Regions from separate parts of the Micromonospora sp. NPDC049799 genome, predicted to be linked through region 3. Evidence: riboswitches for the same ligand, from Rfam matches in the RefSeq annotation. Region 3 holds a riboswitch; each other region holds the start of a gene.
The links. A riboswitch is a leader RNA that binds a small molecule or an ion and turns the genes downstream of it on or off. The one in region 3 is predicted to bind cyclic di-AMP.
Positions count from the first base shown of each region.

Region 1: another riboswitch for cyclic di-AMP. It lies ahead of AB0I76_RS05685 (hypothetical protein); the one in region 3 lies ahead of AB0I76_RS20280 (transglycosylase family protein).
Region 2: another riboswitch for cyclic di-AMP. It lies ahead of AB0I76_RS17030 (hypothetical protein); the one in region 3 lies ahead of AB0I76_RS20280 (transglycosylase family protein).

Region 1 is NZ_JBFAMU010000038.1:2,477-4,731, forward strand. It holds gene AB0I76_RS05685 (hypothetical protein) at 1-886, opposite strand, end outside; cyclic di-AMP (ydaO/yuaA leader) riboswitch at 891-1,021, opposite strand; gene AB0I76_RS05690 (YibE/F family protein) at 1,188-2,255, opposite strand, start outside.
Region 2 is NZ_JBFAMU010000211.1:2,568-4,822, forward strand. It holds gene AB0I76_RS17025 (cation diffusion facilitator family transporter) at 1-844, shown strand, start outside; cyclic di-AMP (ydaO/yuaA leader) riboswitch at 995-1,126, shown strand; gene AB0I76_RS17030 (hypothetical protein) at 1,131-2,192, shown strand.
Region 3 is NZ_JBFAMU010000295.1:3,816-6,070, forward strand. It holds gene htpG (molecular chaperone HtpG) at 1-374, opposite strand, end outside; gene AB0I76_RS20280 (transglycosylase family protein) at 498-1,139, opposite strand; cyclic di-AMP (ydaO/yuaA leader) riboswitch at 1,139-1,311, opposite strand; partial or broken gene AB0I76_RS20285 (PAS domain-containing protein) at 1,644-2,255, shown strand, end outside.

The DNA.
Region 1 (2,255 bases), on a different contig from region 3:
GGACCAGGAAGGCGGTCAGGTTGTTGCCGTACATCCGGGTGTCGTTGTTGTACCAGGACCGGAAGCCGCTGTTCTGGAGCGACCAGTCGCAGGCGCGGCCCTTGGGATGCTCGTACGGCCCACCGGACCGGTAGCAGCCCACGAACCGGGTGAAGCCGGCCCGCTTGACCTCCTTGTACATGTGCAGCGTCCGGGGCGTGACGCAGCCGGAGGTGGTGGGGTCGGGCTGGCTGCACGACTCGGACCGCCAGTCGCCGTCCGCCGTCCGGCCCGGTGCGACCCGGGCGACCGGTGACGTGGCGTTCACCAGGCCGCCGGTGAGGCCGGTGCCGCCGACCAGGTCGAGGGCCTTCTCGGCCGCGGCCCGATCCCGGTTGATGTTGTTCCTCAGGCGCTGCTGGTCCCGGACCTCGGTGTCGACCGCCAGCTTCGCCTGTTGCACGCGGGCCTTGGCCGCGTTGACCTCGGCGAGCTGCTTGGCGTTGACCATGTTCAGCTCGTCCAGGGCGCCCGCGCGCTGCACGAAGGAGTCCGGGGTCCGGGCCTCCAGCAACATCGACACGGCGCCGATCCGTCCGCTCCGGTACGACTGGGCCGCGATCTCGTTGACCTGCGGCGCGAGCGCGTTCAGCTCGCGCTGGAGCCGGCTGACCTCCAGCTCCAGCTCCCGTTGGCGCTTCTGCGACTTCTTCAGGGCCGCCTCGGCCTTCACGAAGTCACGGTTCTTGGCCTCGATGACGTCGTTGAGCAACGTCGGCTGGCTGTCGTGGCCCGAGGGCTTCGGGGGTGCCGGTGCGGCGGACGCCGGGAGGGGCCCGACGAACACGACCAGCGCGGCGAGCACGGCCACCACAGGTGTCAACCAGCGGCGTAGGGGTGCCGTCACAGTGTTCCCTTCCGTCGACCGCCGACCGGGTTAGCTGACGGGTTCGGGGCGGAAGTGGCCCCTACCGCATTCGCGGATTCACCCCAGGTACCTGGGTCCCCGGTTCGCCTCGCGGCGATTGGGCGGCGGCACCGCAGGCGCCGCTGCGCGCCTTCGGCGGTGACCGGCAGCGAGGTTACCCGACAGTCGTCCTGGGGATCTACGTCTGGTAGCCGACCAAACGAGCTATTTCGACGCCAAAGCCGATGACCAGTGACGCGACTATCAGGCGGGTGGGTCCGCGTGATCACGCTACGCAGTTTCACCATGCGGTGTCCGTGCTCCTGTCCCGGTCGGGCCACCTGCCGGGGGTGGCGGGGGAGGTGTCCGTCGCGCGGGGGGCGCTCAGCGCCTCCAGCGCCTCCGCCCGTACCGCCGCCCGGGGGAGCGGCGGGTCGGGCGGTGTGTCGCCGGCGGTGGCCGTACCACCCCGCCGGCCGGCCGTGGTGACCACGGCCGCCAACGCGGTGGTGAGCGGCACCGCGGCGATCAGACCCAGGGTGGCGACCGCGCTGCGGACGATCTCCTGGGCCAGGAACTCACTGGTGAGGATCTGGGTCACCGCCCGCGAGTCGGCGGTGAGCAGGAGCAGCACGGGCAGCGAGGCGCCTGCGTACGCCAGCACGATCGTGTTCACCGTGGAGGCGATGTGCGCGCGGCCGACCCGGGTCGCCGCCCGGTAGAGCTGCAACCGGGTCAGCCCGGGGTTGGCGTGCGCCAGTTCGGTGACCGTGGCGGCCTGGGTGACCGTGACGTCGTCGAGCACGCCGAGCGAGCCGATGATGATGCCGGCCAGCAGCAGCCCGTGCAGGTCGACGTCGGCCTGGTACATCGACAGCGTGGTGGCGTCCTCGCTGCCGTACCCGGTCAGGTGGGTCGCGGCGGTGGCGAGCGTGCCGAGCACGCCGGTCAGCACCAGGCTGCCGAGCGTCCCGAGCACCGCCACGGATGTCTGCGCGGTCACCCCGTGGGTCAGGTAGAGCACCACGAACATGATCAACGCGGCGCCGACGACCGCGACCAGCAGCGGCGACTGCCCGGCGCTGATCCCGGGCAGCACGAAGGTGAGCAGGATGGCGAAGCTCGCCGCGAGGCCGGCGAGCGCGGCCAGCCCGCGCCACCGCCCGAACGCGACGATCGCGGCGGCGAAGAGGGCCACGAGCCAGACCAGCGGTGCGCCGCGCTGGTGCTCCGCGATGTTGTAGCTGCTGACCGTCGGGTCGGCCGGGTCGAGCAGCTCCACCAGGATGATCTCGTCGCCCGCCGCCACCGTCGGTGCGCCCGGCCCGACGGGGATCGGCGTCTCCACCTGCTGCCCGGCGTCCGGCCC
Region 2 (2,255 bases), on a different contig from region 3:
TTTCGCGCTGCTCGGCGCGCTGATGGCGGTCGAGGCCGTGACGGCCCTCCGCACCGGCTCGCTGGCGCTGCTCAGCGACGCCGGGCACATGTTCACCGACGTGCTCGGCATCGGCATGGCCCTGGCCGCGATCACCGCCACCCGGCGGAGCACCTCCGACCCGCAGCGCACCTTCGGCCTGTACCGGCTGGAGGTGCTGGCCGCCCTGGCGAACGCCGTGCTGCTCTCCGGCGTGGCGGTCTACGTGGTGGTCGAGGCGGTACGCCGGTTCGGCGACCCCCCGGAGGTGTCCGCCGGCCCGATGCTGGTGGTGGCCGTGCTCGGCCTGCTCGCGAACCTCGTCGCCTTCGGCCTGCTGCGCCCCGGCGCCAAGGAGAACATCAACCTCCAGGGGGCGTACCTGGAGGTCCTCGGCGACCTGCTCGGCTCACTCGGGGTGATCGGGGCGGCCCTGCTGATCTCCGTCACCGACTGGTGGTGGGCTGACCCGCTGGTCGCGGTCGCGATCGGTGTGTTCATCCTGCCCCGCACGTGGCGACTGGGCCGGTCCGCGCTGCGAATCCTGGTCCAGGCCGCCCCGGAGCACCTCCAGGTCACTGCCGTGCACGACCGGCTGGCCGCCGTGCCCGGCGTCGCCGAGGTGCACGACCTCCACGTCTGGACCCTCACCTCGGGCATGGACGTGGCCTCGGCGCACCTCACCACGACCCCGGACGCCGAGGTCGGCGCCGTGCTGACGGCGGCCCGGACGGCGCTGCGGGAGGACTTCCGGATCGACCACGCCACGTTGCAGATCGAGCCCGGCGCGACTCCCGGGGCCTGCGGGACAGTTGAGTGGTGTTGAGCATCTCCTTAATTCAGAGTGTGTAAAGTGTGCTTATGCCGGTTTTGTCGGTAAGGGCGTGCGCACCATGCGTCACCACCGCTGCAAGCGTCCCACCAGCACCGGTAGGCTCTGATCCGGCCTCCGCCAGGCGGCACCCACCGGTGCCGGCGGTGGCCGCCGCCTAATCGCCTGCCACGGCGAACCGGGGAACCGCGTTCCTGGGGTGCATCCGCGTCAGCGGTAGGGATCTTCCGTCCCGAACCCGTCAGCTAACCCGGTCGGCGGCTGACGGAAGGACACCTGCATGCCAACACCCGTACGACGACGCGCCGCCCGGACAGCGGCCCTGATCGCCGCGACGCTCGCCGTCGCCCTGGGCGGCACACCGGTCCCCGCCGGCGCCACCCCCGTCCCGACCGCCGCTCTGGCCGCCCCCGGGGACGACGTGGAGGGCGGTACTCCCGCCCTGCGGGCCCAGCTCGAAGCGGCCAGCAAGGGCTACCTCGACGCCAAACGGGCCCTGGACACCTCACTCCGGCGGCAGCAGCAGCTCGCCGCGGAGGTGAAGAAGAACGAGACCGAGCTGGCCGAACGGAGCCAGCAGGTCGGGGAGCTCGCCGGTCTCGCGTACCGCACCGGTCGGCTCAGCGCCGCTTCCGCCCTGCTCAACAGCAGCTCCCCGGACGGCTTCATGGACCGCGCCGCCGCGCTGGACCAGGTCGCCGCCAACGAGGACCGGGCGCTGCGCCGGCTCCAGGAGGCCCGCGACAAGGCCGCCCAGGCCAAGCTGGCCGTGGAGGTCGAGATCCGGGAGCAGACCAAGCAGCAGACGGTGATGGCCAAGCGCAAGCAGCAGGCGGAGAAGGCCCTCACCGTGGCGAACGAGCGGGCGTCCAGCCCGCCGAGCAGCAGCGGCAGCCGCACCGCCAGCGCGACGGCGAAGCCGGCACCGCGCAACCCCGACGGCTCCTGGCCGACCGAGTCGTGCAGCGTGAACGACCCGACCCCGGCGGACGGCTGCATCACGCCGCGCACCCTGCACGCGCTCAACCAGGCCAAGGCGGCCAACTTCACCCGGTACGTCTCCTGTTACCGGCCCGGCGGCTCGGGTGAGCACCCGAAGGGTCGCGCCTGCGACTTCGCCGCCCAGCAGGACGGTTTCGGTGGCGACGCCAGCGGTGGGGACCGGACGTACGGCAACAACCTCGCCGCGTTCTATGTCAACAACGCCGACCGGCTCGCCGTGCTCTACGTGATCTGGTACCGGCAGATCTGGCTGCCCAGCAGCGGGTGGAAGTCGTACAGCGGGGCCAACGGCGACCCCTCCAGCGACCACACCAACCACGTGCACCTGTCGGTCTACTGACCGGCGCCGACGGCCCCCGGTGGACGCCTCGCGGCGGCCCACCGGGGGCCGTCGCGTACGCCG
Region 3 (2,255 bases):
TGGCCGATCAGCTCCTGCGACGTTCCGGCGTCGGAGGACTCGCGCAGCGTCCGCAGCAGCTCGGCGGTGCCCGACTTGGCGATCGTGCCGATCACCTGGACCACCTCGTCCCGCGACATCCCGATGCCGTTGTCCCGGACGGTGAGGGTCCGCGCGTCCCGGTCGACCTCGATCGCGATGTGCAGGTCGGTGGTGTCGACGTCGAGGTCCTTGTCCACCAGGGACGCCAGCCGCACCTTGTCCAGTGCGTCGGAGGCGTTCGAGATCAGCTCGCGCAGGAAGACGTCCTTGTTCGAGTAGATCGAGTGGACCATCAGCTGGAGCAGCTGACGTGCCTCGGCCTGAAACTCCAACGTCTCGGTCCGGTTGCTCACACCGTGTCCTTTCATGCTCGACGACCACGAGAAGGTTCGCGGAAAGGATACGAGTCGTCGCGGACGGCGATGCGACGACGCCCGGCCGGTGGTGCCGGCCGGGCGTCGTGAAGGGGGTACGCGTCAGAGACTGAGCCGCTGCCCCGGGAAGATCAGGCCCGGGTCGCCGCCGACGACGCGCTCGTTGCGCTCGTACAGCGCCCGCCAGCCACCGTCGACGCCGTGCGAGGTGGCGATCTTGGCGAGGGTGTCGCCCGGCTCGACCACGTGGGTCTCGCCGCTGCCCGACGGTGTGGTGTTCCGCGTCGAGCGCTCGTTGCCGGAGTCGCGCTTCGTCGTGCCGGAGTCGCGCTTCGTCTCCGAGGACCGCTCGGTCTTCTTCGGGGTGTACGCCTTGGTGGAGCCGCCCCGCTTGCCGCAGGTCGGCCAGGCGCCGATGCCCTGGCCGTCGAGCACCCGCTCGGCCACCGCGATCTGCTCACCGCGGCTGGCCAGGTCGGCCCGCTTGGCGTACTTGAGGCCGCCGTAGCCCTCCCAGGTGCTCTGGGCGAACTGGAGGCCGCCGTAGTAGCCGTTGCCGGTGTTGATGCTCCAGTTGCCGCTGGACTCGCACTGGGCGATCGCGTCCCAGTTGACGCTGTCGGCCTGTGCCGGTGCGGCCGGGCCGAAGATCGCGACCGCGCCGGTCACGGCGCCGACGGCGAGGGTGCCGACGGCGGTACGACGGGCGGTGCGACGGTGCCGGGCCTGGTAGTCAGATGCCATCGATGTGTCCTCCACGCCTGCGAGGTCAGCTGTCGGGTTCGGGCCGAGGAGCCCGGCCGCCGAGGGCGGCTTCACCCCGAGGTGACGTGCACCGAGGAACGTGTGGGTCCCCCGCTCCATGCCTGGGTGACGGGTTCCGACGGTCGGCGGCAGGATTAGGCGTTACCGACCGTGGTGTTCGCGTCGCGAACCCGCTCGACGTTAGGGGCGCTTCGCGTCGATTGCCCACTTCTCGTGAACTTCCTCACCGCGCAGCGCGGGAGCACCGGCCGCCGACTTGCGCCCCGTCCGTACCTGTGGTCGCGCTAGCTTTCCCCGATCGTGACCTGTGGCGGGAACCACAGGTGGTGTGGATACGGGTGGGGGTGGGTACAGACGATCTCCGGGGTGGCGGCGGATTCGTGAGCGTGCCCAGGTGCCAGGATGTGGGCAGCTAACGCCAGCAAGGGGTGGTGGGCCCCGGAACGGGGCTGCGATGGGACTCGGTCGAGGGTGACGCAACGGGTGGGTGACCTCTTCGTAGGCGGTGGGGACGCCGGACGGCTGATGGCACGGCTCGACTGGTCCTCCACGCCCCTCGGCCCGGTCGAGCGCTGGCCCCAGAGCCTGCGCGCCGCCGTGCGGATGGTGCTGTCGTCCCGGTATCCGATGCTGCTGCTGTGGGGAACGGAGTTCACCCAGCTCTACAACGACGCCTACTCGGCACTGATCGGGGACAAACACCCCAGCGCCCTCGGTGGCGACGTGCGGGTCACCCTCGCCGAGGGCTGGGACGTGCTGGCCCCGCTGATCGACGAGGCGATGACGACCGGGGTGGCCAGCTGGGTGCCGGCCCTCCAACTGCTGCTCGACCGCTCCGGCTACCGCGAGGAGGCGTACTTCAGCGTCTCGCACGCGCCCGCCCGCGACGACGACGGCCGTACGGTCGGGGTGCTCACCGTGTGCAGCGAGGTGACCGAGCAGGTGGTCGGCGAGCGCCGGCTGCGTCTGCTGCGGGATCTGACGGTCGGCGGGGACGGACGCACCGTGGACGTGGCCGGCACCTGTCACCGGCTGGCCGAGGCCGTCGGCGGGTACGCGCTGGACGTCCCGTTCGCCGCGATCTACCTGCGTGAC